DNA from 2 places in the Caenimonas aquaedulcis genome. Region 1 is predicted to be linked to the other one. Evidence: predicted binding sites of a transcription regulator. Region 1 holds the regulator's gene; the other holds the start of a gene.
What was found. Region 1 encodes sigma-54, which starts transcription at its own class of promoters, with help from an activator protein. Its sites were predicted from a motif close to TGGCANGNAANCTGCTTT; they were not measured.

Region 1 (5,895 bases):
GTACTACGTGCAGTACGCGCATGCCCGCATCTGCTCGGTGCTGGCCGCGTGGGGCGGCGACGTCGCATCGCTGAAGAACGCCGACCTGTCGCCGCTGCAAAGCCCCCAGGCGCAGGCGCTGATGCTGCAGCTCGCGAAGTACCCGGACATGCTCGCCGGGGCCGCGGCCGACTTCGCGCCGCACGACGTCACCTTCTACCTGCGCGAACTTGCGTCGGCCTACCACAGCTACTACGACGCCGAACGCATCCTCGTGGACGACGAGCCCGTCAAGCGCGCGCGCCTCGCGCTCGTGGCTGCCTGCGCGCAGGTGTTGCACAATGGTTTGGCGGTGCTCGGCGTGAGCGCTCCGCAAAAAATGTAAGCGCCAGGAAACCCACAGTGAAGACCCAACAACGCGGCAACGTCATCGTCGGCATCATCATCGGCGTGGTCCTCGGGCTCGCCGCGGCCCTCGCCGTGGCGGTGTACGTCACCAAGGTGCCCGTGCCCTTCCTGAACAAGGGGCAGAGCCGCACCGCGGAGCAGGACGCCGCGGAAATGCGCAAGAACCGCGACTGGGACCCGAACGCGCCGTTGTACGGCAAGAACCCCGCCAAGCCGCTCGCGCCCGCGCCCGGCGTCCCGGCGCCGGCGCCCACCGTCGTCACGCCCGGCGCGGTGGCCCCGGCGGTGCCGGTGGCGACCATTCCCGGCCCGGGCAGCTCGCCTGCTGCGTCCGCGCCCGCCCGTGCGGCGAGCATCGCGCGCGCCGCAAGCGCCCCGGCGCCGCAGGCGAAGAGTGCCGATCCGCTGGGCGACCTGGCCGCGTCGCGCACGGCCGTCGCCGGCGGCGACCCGTTCTTCTATTTCGTCCAGGCCGGCGCCTTCCGCACCGCGGAGGACGCGGAGGCGCAGCGCGCCAAGCTGTCGCTCATGGGCATCGAGGCCAAGGTGACCGAGCGCGAGCAGGCCGGCCGCCAGGTGTTCCGCGTGCGCGTCGGCCCCTACGACAGGAAGGAAGACGCCGACCGCCAGAAGGAAAAGCTGGAATCCGGCGGTGTCGAGACGGCGCTGGTGCGCGTGCAGCGCTGACAGGAAGGAAAGAGCGACATGAATCGACGCGAGTTTTCGCAAGGCGCCGCCTGCATGGCGGCTGCCATGGCGCTGGGCCTGCCCGGCGCCGTGTTCGGCCAGGCCCGCAGGCCGGACGATGGATCGGAATACCTCACGCTGGCCAAGCGCGTGAACGTGGACGCGCCCCCCGGCAAGATCGAGGTCGTCGACTTCTTCTGGTACAACTGCCCGCACTGCAACGCCTTCGAACCCTCGCTGGTGGCGTGGATGAAGAAGCTTCCGGACGACGTGGTGGTGAAGCGCGTCCCGGTGGCCTTCCGCGAGGAGATGGTGTTCCAGCAGCGCCTCTACTACACGCTCGAAGCGATGAACCGCCTCGACCTGCACGGCAAGGTCTTCAATTCCATCCATACCGAGCACGTGCCCGTGCACCAGCCGGCGTTCATCCTCGAATGGGCGGGCAAGCAGGGGCTGGACAAGGCGCGCTTCCAGGAAATCTACGGCTCCTTCGGCGTCACCGGCAAGGTGCGCCGCGCGATCGAGCTGGCGGATGCCTACAAGGTCGCGGCCGTCCCGGCGCTGGGCGTGGCCGGCCGGTACTACACCGATGGCGACCTCGCGCAGAACATGGACCGCGCGCTCCAGGTCGTGGACTACCTCATTGCCGAGTCGCGCAAGGCCAGGTAACTCCCTCGTCAGCAAAAGCCCAAGCAAAAAGCCCGCCATGCGGGCTTTTTGCTTGGGTCCGCCAACCGGGCCCGATACAATGCCAGCAAGATTCATGCCTCTATGAAACAACCCTACGTCCCCCTCCTGCTCGCCCTGGCCCTGGCTCTTGGCGGTGGCACCGCCCGCGCCGAGAAGGCGGACAAGGCCAAGCCCATGAACATCGAGGCCGACGCCCTGCGCTACGACGACCTCAAGCAGACCAGCGTCTTTACGGGCCGCGTGGTGGCGACCAAGGGCACGCTCGTGATCCGGGGCGCCCGCATCGACGTGCGCCAGGACGCGGAGGGCTACCAGTACGGCGTCGTCACGTCCGAGCCCGGCAAGCTCGCCTACTACCGCCAGAAGCGCGAGGGCGTGGACGAATTCATCGAGGGCGAGGGTGAAACCATCGAATACGACGGCAAGGCCGACAAGGTGAAGTTCGTCAAGCGCGCGGAGTTGAGGCGCTATCGGGGCGCCGCGCTGGCCGACGAGATGGTCGGCAGCCTGATCGTCTACGACAACAGCAACGACGTGTTCACCGTCGACGGCGGGCCTGCGAGTGCCGCCGTCGGCGGGCGGGTGCGCGCGGTGCTGTCGCCGCGCCCGGGGGCCTCGGCCGCCGCGGCTCCGGCCGCGCAACCGCCGGCCCAACTGCGGCCCAGCACCACCTTCGACGGGACGCGCAAGTGAGCGCCGTGATGCCGGACGCGCGGACCGCCGCGCCGCCTACGGGGCCCAGCCGCCTGCAGGCGCGCCACCTGCAAAAGACCTACGGCAGCCGCAAGGTCGTGAAGGACGTGTCGCTGGATGTCGCCAAGGGCGAGGTCGTCGGGCTGCTCGGCCCCAACGGCGCCGGCAAGACGACCTCGTTCTACATGATCGTCGGCCTCGTTCGCGCCGACGCCGGCGAGATCTCGATCGATGGCAAGTCCGTCGAGCACATGCCGATCCACCGGCGTTCGCGCCTGGGCCTGTCCTACCTGCCGCAGGAAGCTTCGATCTTCCGCAAGCTCAACGTGGCGGAGAACGTGCGCGCCGTGCTGGAGCTGCAACGCGACGCCGCGGGCCAGCCGCTCACGCGCGCCGAGATCGACAAGCGCCTCACCGCGCTCCTGCAGGACCTGCGCGTGGACCATCTGCGCGATTCGCCGGCGCTCGCGCTGTCCGGCGGCGAGCGGCGCCGCGTGGAGATCGCGCGCGCCCTCGCGACGCAGCCGCGCTTCATCCTGCTGGACGAGCCCTTCGCGGGGATCGACCCGATCGCGGTGATCGAGATCCAGCGCATCATCGGCTTCCTCAAGTCGCGCGGCATCGGCGTTCTGATCACCGACCACAACGTGCGCGAAACGCTGGGCATCTGCGACCACGCGTACATCATCAGCGACGGCCATGTGCTCGCGCAGGGCACGCCATCCGAGATCGTCAACAACGCCGACGTGCGGCGCGTCTATCTCGGCGAGCACTTCCGGATGTAGCTCTCCGCTTCGGTTACTTCCATGAAGCAAGGGCTTTCCCTCCGCGTCTCGCAGCATCTCGCGCTGACGCCCCAACTCCAGCAGTCGATCCGCCTGCTGCAGCTCTCCACGCTCGAGCTCTCCCAGGAAGTCGAGCAGATGCTCGACGACAACCCCTTCCTGGAAGTCACGCAGGAAGAGGCGCCGCGCGAGGAGTTCGGGCTGGCGCAGGCCGATGCGCCCGCCGTCGAGGAGTCCGGCGCGGGCGAAACCGAATTCGCCGATTACACCGGCACCTCTTCGGAGACCGCCGCGAGCAGCTCCGCCGACAGCGAGACGACCGCCACCGCCGACACGGAAATGAACGACTGGGACGGCGACGGCAGCACCGAGGTCGTTCCCGACGACGGCGAATGGGGCGGCGACGCGCCGGCGCGCAAGAACAACCTGGGCGGCGAAGACGTCGACGCCACGGACCTCGCGCGCGGCAACGAGTCGCTGCAGACGCACCTGCACCGCCAGGCGCTGTCCATGCGCCTGTGCGAGGAGGACCGCTTTGCGCTGCGCTTTCTCATCGAGTCGCTCAACGACGACGGCTATCTGGACGAATCGATCGAGTCGCTCGCCGCGAGCCTCGCGCCACAGGACCTGGAGCAGCAGGAAGAGCTCGTCCACCGCTTCACGGTCGCCCTGAACCTGCTGCACCACCTGGAGCCGGCGGGTGTAGGCGCCCGCTCGCTGGGCGAATGCCTGTCGCTGCAACTGCGCGCGATCCTGGCCGCAGGCGCCGCGCCGCCCGCCTGCGAGACGGCGCTGCGCATCTGCGGCCATCCGATGGAGCTGCTGGCGCGCCGCGACGTGAAGCGCCTCGTGCAGCTGTGCGGCGACACGGAGGCGCAGGTGAAGGCCGCGATCGGCCTCATCACGCGCCTGGAGCCCAAGCCCGGCCGCCGCTTCGTGGACGTCGAGCGCAACATCGTGATCCCCGACGTGCTCGTGACCAAGACGGGCCGCGCGCCGCAGTTCCGCTTCCGCGTGCAGCTCAATCCCGACGTGATGCCGCGGCTGCGCGTGCACGACATCTACGCGGGCGCGCTCAAGGCCCACAAGGGCGAGGGTCACCAGGCGCTGCAGCAGCGCCTGCAGGAGGCGCGCTGGTTCATCAAGAACATCCAGCAGCGCTTCGACACCATCCTTCGCGTGTCCAACGCCATCGTCGAGCGGCAGAAGAACTTCTTCGTGCACGGCGAGCTCGCGATGCGGCCGCTGGTGCTGCGCGAGATCGCGGACGAACTCGGGCTGCACGAATCCACGATCAGCCGCGTCACCACGGCCAAGTACATGGCGACGCCCTACGGCACCTTCGAGCTGAAGTATTTCTTCGGCTCGGCGCTCGGCACCGAGACGGGTGGCAACGCGTCGAGCACCGCGGTGCGCGCGCTCATCAAACAGTTCGTCGCCTCCGAGAGCGTGAAGAAACCGTTGTCGGACAGCCAGATCTCCGAGATGCTGAAAGAGCAGGGCATCGAGTGCGCGCGCCGCACTGTCGCGAAATACCGCGAGGCGCTGCGCATCGCGCCCGCCAACCTGAGAAAAGCCCTTTGAACGCCCTCCAGCTGTTTTTGCCCTGCGCCGCCGGCGTCGAGGGCTTCCTCGCCGACGAGGTGCACCGCCTCACCGGCCTCGCCGGGGACGACCTGCTGACGGGGCGCGGCGGCGTGTCGGTGCGCGCGTCCTGGCGCGAGGCGATGCGGCTGAACCTGCACAGCCGTCTCGCGCAGCGCGTGCTGGTGCAGCTGTCGCACACGCCCTATCGCAACGAGCAGGACCTCTACGAGGCGGCCTCCGCCGTCGCGTGGGAAATCTGGTTCACGCCGCGCGAGACCTTCAAGGTGGAGGTGACCGCGCAGCACAGCCCGCTCAAGAGCCTGAACTTCGCGGGCCTCAAGATCAAGGACGCCGTGGCGGACCGCTTCCGCCACAAGAGCGGCGAGCGGCCGAGCGTCGACGTGCAGTGGCCGCACGTGCGCGTGTATGCGCACCTGACGAGCGACCACGCGACGCTCTACATCGACACCTCCGGCGAGCCGCTCTTCAAGCGCGGCTGGCGCGAGGACAAGGGCGAGGCGCCGCTGAAGGAGACGCTGGCCGCCGCGATGATCGCCGCGAGCGGCTGGGACGCGAGCGTGCCGCTGTACGACCCGTGCTGCGGCAGCGGCACCATCGCGATCGAGGCCGCGCAGGTCGCGTGCAACATCGCGCCGGGCTTCCTGCGGCGCTTCGGCTTCGAACGCCTGCTGCCTTTCCAGGCGCATGTGTGGAAGGCGCTGTGGGAAGAAGCGCGCGAGATGCAGCGTCCGTCGCCCGTGCCGGTGTTCGGCAGCGACGTCGCGTTTCGCATGGTCGACTTCGCGCAGCGCAACGCGGAGCGCGGCGGCGTGGCCGACACGGTGCAGCTGCGCGGCGGCGACGCCCTGCAGCGCATGCCGCCGAGCGAGACGCCCGGCGTGATGCTGGTAAACCCGCCGTATGGCGAGCGGATCGAGACGGCCGGTGTCGCGGGCAAGTCGCAAGGCGGGCGCGAGCGCGCGGAGACGGAGGACGGCGGCGATTTCTTCGCCCAGCTCGCTTCGCACTGGAAAAAGAACTATTCCGGCTGGACCGCGTGGGTGCT
Region 2 (5,895 bases), 1.9 Mb from region 1:
GCCTTGAGCTCTTCCGTGTTCACCGCCTTGCGCATCTCGTCGACGATGTGCGCCTGGATGTCCGCGGGCGTGCCCTTGGGCGTCCACAGACCGTACCACGTGGTGACGTTGTAATCCGGCAAGCCCACTTCGGCGGCGCAGGGCACGTCGGGGAAGGCCGGGTTGCGCTTCGGGCCCGCGACCATGAGCGCGCGGATGCGCCCGCCCTTGATGTGCGCGGACGACGAACCCAGGCCGTCGAACATCATGTCCACGTTGCCCGAGATGAGGTCCTGCAGCGCCGGGCCCGCGCCGCGATACGGGATGTGCGTGATGAAGGTCTTGGTCTGCTGCTTGAAGAGCTCGCCCGCGAGGTGGTGCGAGGTGCCGCTGCCGGCCGAGCCGTAGTTGTAGCGGCCCGGGTTCTTGCGCATCAGCTCCAGGAAGCTCTTGAAGTCCCTGGCATCGACGCGGCGCGGGTTCACCACCAGCACCTGCGGCACGCTGGCCAGGAGCAGCAGGGGCGCGAAGTCCTTCTCCAGGTCGTAGTCGAGCTTGGGGTACATCGAAGGCGCGATGGTGTGGTGCACGGCACCCATGAAGAGGCCGTAGCCATCCGGCGCATAGCGCGAGGCCACGCTCGCGCCGACGGTGCCGCCCGCGCCGCCCTTGTTCTCGATGATGAGCTGCTTGCCCGTCTGCCTGGAGAACTGCGCCGAGAGCGGCCGCGCGAAGGCGTCGGTGCCGCCGCCCGCGGGAAAGGGCACGACCATGATGACGGGCTTGTTCGGCCACCCGGATTGCGCGCGCGCCAGGGGGCTCAGGACGACGGCGCTCGCGGCGCCGGCGCGCAGCACGTCGCGCCGTGTGAAACGGTGATCCATGGGGTTGTCTCCTTTGTTATGGATGCCTGGGTCAAAAATACAGGTCTTCGATGTCGCCAGAAATCGGGATTTGTCCCTGCGCCAGCATGGTGCGGTGTTTGTCGAGGCGCCGCAGGTCATACAAATAGTTGACCATGAGGCCGTAAGACTGCTTGAGGCCCTTGGGAGACGGGTCTCCCGCCCAATTGAGCCGCTCCACGCGCGCGCCGTTGCCCAGGTGGAAGCGCGCCACCGCATCCAGCGGCTTGCCGTCGTTCGTCTCCTTGCCCAGGTACTGCGCAGCCCAGCCCAGCAATGCGGTGCGCACGGGCGATTTCGGGCCGAGTTCGAGCGGGTTGTCCAGCGCTTCGAGCAATTTCGCGGGCGCGGCCTTCTGCATCCAGGCCCGCAGGCCGGGGATCGGCGACAGCGTCGCGAAGGTCTTGAGCCGCGGGAATTCAGCCTTCAGGGTTTCCACGACGCGCTTGATCAGCGAATCGCCGAAGCTCACGCCGCGCAGGCCCGTCTGCGTGTTGCTGATGGAATAGAAGATCGCCGTCGTCGCCTTCGCGAGGTCGCTGGGCGCCGCGCCTTCGTCCAGCAGCGGCGTGATGCTGGACGCCATGCTGTCCATCAGCGCAACTTCCACGAAGATCAGCGGCTCGTCCGGGAGGCTCGGGTGGAAGAAGCCATAGCAGCGCCTGTCGCTGTCCAGCCGGTTCTTCACGTCGGCCCAGCTGCGGATGTCGTGCACCGCCTCGTACTTGATCAACTTTTCCACGAGCGACGCGGGCGAGTCCCAGCTGATGCGCCGCAGGTCGAGGAAAGCGACGTCGAACCAGGTGGAGAACATGTACTCCATCTCGACGTCCAGCGCGCGCAGGCGCCGGTCGGACTTGAGCTGGGGCTGCATCTCCGCGCGCATGTCCACGAGGAAGCGGATGCCGCCGGGCGCGGCGCTGAACCGTTGCAGCAGGCGGCGGCGCGGCGACACGGTCGCGCGGCGGAACAGCACTTCGGCCGCCGCTTCGTCGGGCGTGCCCACGGCCGCCGCGTACTGCGCCTGCGCGCGCTTGACCTGCTCGGGGTCGGCGGTGAACTGCTCGCTCATGAGCAGCCACATGTCCTGCCGCTGGGCCGGCGAGGCCTGCGCATACCACCGCATCACGCCTTCGGCCTGGCGACCGCCCTCCACTTCGCTCACCGACGCCTCGATGACGGCCTGCAGCTCCGTCAACGTGCGGCGCAACACGCGCGGCGACAGCGCCTCGGCATGCCGGCGCAACGTGGCCTTCAGGCGCTCGCGCGTGGAGCGGGGTTCGGCGTGCTCGAGGATGCTCATGGCGCGAGCCTTGATTTCTGGTTGCGGGCCAGTTCGCGCAACGCGCCGCGCTGGCGGGTCAGGTGGGTGCGCATCGCGGCTTCCGCGCCTTCCGGGTCGCGGGCCTTGAGCGCGGCGAAGACGGCCATGTGCTCCGACAGGCTCTGGTCGAGCCGCCCCGGCGCATGGAGCTGCTGCAGGCGCGCGAGCTTGACGATCTTGCGCAGGTCCCCGATCACCTGCGCAAGCCAGGGGTTGCCGGCCAGCGCGATGATCGCCTCGTGAATGGTGAAGTTCGCGGCGTAGTAGTCGTTGATGCGCCTGGCCTTCGCGTGGCGCTGCAGCTTGTCGTGCAGGGCTTCCAGCGCTTCGAGGTCGGCGTCCGTCGCCTGCGCGGCGGCTTCGCGCGCGCACTCGCCTTCCAGCAGGGCGATCACGGGAAAGATCTGGTCCAGGTCCTGCTCCGTCACCTCGTTCACGAAGCAGCCGCGCCGCGGCTCGTGGCGCACCAGGCCCTCGGCCGTGAGAACCTTCAGCGCCTCTCGCAATGGCGTGCGGGAGATCTCCATCTGCTCCGCCAGGTGCACCTCATCCAGGAAGCTGCCCGGCAGCAGCTCCCCCGCAAAGATGCGGTCGCGCAGCTGCGCGGCGACTTCGGCGTGGAGGGAGTTCTGGACGAGGCGCATGGATAATTTTCTGTAATTACAGATAATTATAGACATCGCCAAGCCGCGCGCAAGCCCTTTTCGCGGGCCGCGCCGTCTAGTTAGCAGGCTAACGATTTCCCGGCCTTTCCCCCATGCGCGGCTGGCTCGTTTCGTGCTAAAACCAGCGCATCACCAAGCGCGCCACCGAGCGCGCTCCCTGCCGGGCTCCCGCCCGGCGCGGCGGCACACGAAAGCATTCTCATGACCTGGTCGATCATCGCGCGCGACGCCTCGGGCGCACTGGGCATCGCGATTGCCAGCCGCTTCTTCGCGGTGGGCGCGCTGTGCCCGCACATCCGCAGCGGCGTGGGCGCGGTCGCGACGCAGGCCCTCGTCAATCCGATGTACGGTCCGCAGGTGCTCGATGCACTCGAAGAGGGCCTCACGCCCCAACAGGCGATCGAGCGCGTCACTGCCGCCGACGAAGGCCGCGACCTGCGCCAGGTGCACGTCGTCGATGCGCAAGGCCGCACGGCGCAGTACACCGGCAAGACCTGCGTGGAATGGTGCGGGCACACGCAAGGAGACGGTTTCTCGGTCGCGGGCAACATGCTCGCAGGCGCCGCGGTGATCGCTGACACGGCGCAGGCGTTCCGCGAGAACGACGCCCTGCCCTTCGCGGAACGGCTCATCGCCGCGCTCGCGGCCGGGGAAGGCGCGGGCGGCGACAAGCGCGGCAAGCAGGCGGCCGCCGTGCTCATCTACACGACGGAGTCCTATTGCGCGCTGGACCTGCGCGTGGACGACCACGAGGAGCCGATGCAGGAGCTGCGCCGGCTCTACGACAAGAGCCTGGAACGCTTCCAGCCCTTCACCGCCTGCCTGCCCTCGCTCGCGCGCCCCGCGGGCATCACGGATCGCGCGGTGATCGAGGCCGAAGTCGAACGCTTCCACGCACGCCGCAGCGGCGCCATCCAATGAGCGCCCTGCTGGAAGTCGAAGGCCTGCGCACCAGCTTCAGGCTGGAGGAAGGCGGCGAGTTCGATGCGGTGGACGGCATCAGCTTTTCCGTCGAGACGGGCCGCACGCTGGGCATCGTGGGCGAGTCGGGTTGCGGCAAGAGCGTCACCTCGCTGTCCATCATGGGGCTGCTGCCCAAGGGGCAGGGGCGCATCAGCGCCGGTTCGGTGCGCTTCGAAGGCAGGGACCTCGCGACGCTCGCGCCCGACGAGATGCGCGGCCTGCGCGGCAACCGCATGGCGATGATCTTCCAGGAGCCGATGACCTCGCTCAACCCGGCGTTCACCATCGGCGACCAGCTGGTCGAAGGCATCCGCGTGCACCGGAACATGACGGCGCAGGAAGCGCGCGCGCATGCGATCGAGATGCTGCGGCGCGTGCGCATCCCATCTCCCGAGCAGCGCATCGACGAGTACCCGCACAAGCTGTCGGGCGGCATGCGCCAGCGCGTGATGATCGCGATGGCGCTCGCCTGCGAGCCGAAGTTGCTGATCGCCGACGAGCCGACCACGGCGCTGGACGTGACGATCCAGGCACAGGTGCTCGACCTGATGCGCACGCTGCGCGAAGAGACGGGCACGGCGATCATCCTCATCACGCACGACCTGGGCGTCGTCGCCGAGCTGGCGGACGACGTGGTGGTGATGTATTCGGGCCGCATCGTGGAGCGCGCGCCCGTTCGCCGCCTGTTCGCGCATCCGCAGCATCCCTATACGATCGGCCTGCTCGGCTCCATCCCGAGCATGCACCAGTCGCAGGCGCGCCTGCATGCGATCAGCGGGCAGGTGCCCACGCCGATGACGCGCGTGCAAGGCTGCCGCTTCGCGCCGCGCTGCCCCTTCGCGATCGACAAGTGCCGTGCCGAAGTCCCGCCCCTGTTCGACCTCGGCGACGGCCAGGAGGCCGCGTGCTGGCGCGCGCCGCTGGAAGTGGCGCTCGGCTTCGCGGACACACCGGCCGTGCGGGAGATGGCATGACGGCCCTGCTGCGCGCCGACAACCTGGTGAAGCACTTCCCCGTGCAAAAGCGCATGTTCGGCAAGGCGACCGAGGTGGTGCATGCGGTCGATGGCGTGAGCTTCGAGCTCAACGCCGGCGAAACGATGGCGCTGGTCGGTGAATCCGGCTGCGGCAAATCCACGGTGGGCCGGCTCGTGCTGCGCCTGCTGGAGCCGACGTCGGGCAAGGTCTGGTTCGCGGGCGAAGACCTCACGGCCCTGCCGCCGCAGGAGATGCGCGCGAAGCGGCGCGAGCTGCAGATGATCTTCCAGGACCCGTACTCGTCGCTCAACCCGCGCATGACGGTGGAGCAGACGCTGGTCGAGCCCTTGCGCCTGCATGGGCTGTCGCCGGGGAAGCATCACGAGCGCGCGGCGGAGTTGATGGACCTCGTCGGGCTCGCGCCGCAATACCTGCAGCGCTTCCCGCATGAATTCTCCGGCGGGCAGCGCCAGCGCATCGGCATCGCGCGTGCGCTCGCGGTGCAGCCCCGGCTCGTCGTCTGCGACGAACCCGTCTCGGCGCTGGACGTGTCCATCCAGGCGCAGATCGTCAACCTGCTGCAGGATTTGCAGCGGCGGCTCGGCCTCGCCTATGTCTTCATCGCGCACGACCTGGCGGTGGTCAAGCACATCGCCTCGCATGTGGCGGTGATGTACCTCGGGCACATTGTCGAGTATGCGGACAAGCGCAGCCTGTTCGCGAGCCCGCGGCATCCGTACACGCAGGCGCTGTTGTCGGCGATTCCCTTGCCGGAGCCCGACGCGAAGCGCGAACGCGTGCTGCTGCAGGGAGACGTGCCCAATCCGATCCACCCGCCTTCGGGCTGCCGGTTTCGCACACGCTGCCCGTACGTGCGGGAGCGGTGCGCGCAGGAGGTGCCGGTGCTGCGCAGCGAGGGGAGCCATTCGGTGGCTTGTCATTTCTGGGAAGAGATTGCGCCGCCCGCGCGCGCGAACGAGGCGCGGGCGGTGAACGAACGGCTGGTACGGCTGCAATCCGCATTCCGTACGACAGGGTTGGAGACAGAGACGGTTTGATCGACGTGAAGCTTGAAAGGAAAACAT

Region 2: a site for sigma-54 is predicted at 2,972-2,989, ahead of I5803_RS05335 (DUF1028 domain-containing protein). Genes of this name have one in related genera too.

What each region holds. Positions count from the first base shown of each region.
Region 1 covers NZ_JADWYS010000001.1:3,048,805-3,054,699, forward strand. Annotated here, with positions in the region: gene argS (arginine--tRNA ligase) at 1-364, shown strand, start outside; gene I5803_RS14610 (SPOR domain-containing protein) at 382-1,074, shown strand; gene I5803_RS14615 (thiol:disulfide interchange protein DsbA/DsbL) at 1,093-1,743, shown strand; gene lptA (lipopolysaccharide transport periplasmic protein LptA) at 1,846-2,457, shown strand; gene lptB (LPS export ABC transporter ATP-binding protein) at 2,466-3,242, shown strand; gene I5803_RS14630 (RNA polymerase factor sigma-54) at 3,264-4,826, shown strand; gene I5803_RS14635 (THUMP domain-containing class I SAM-dependent RNA methyltransferase) at 4,823-5,895, shown strand, end outside.
Region 2 covers NZ_JADWYS010000001.1:1,111,738-1,117,632, forward strand. Annotated here, with positions in the region: gene I5803_RS05320 (Bug family tripartite tricarboxylate transporter substrate binding protein) at 1-863, opposite strand, end outside; gene I5803_RS05325 (malonyl-CoA decarboxylase) at 895-2,184, opposite strand; gene I5803_RS05330 (GntR family transcriptional regulator) at 2,181-2,849, opposite strand; gene I5803_RS05335 (DUF1028 domain-containing protein) at 3,072-3,791, shown strand; gene I5803_RS05340 (ABC transporter ATP-binding protein) at 3,788-4,807, shown strand; gene I5803_RS05345 (ABC transporter ATP-binding protein) at 4,804-5,868, shown strand.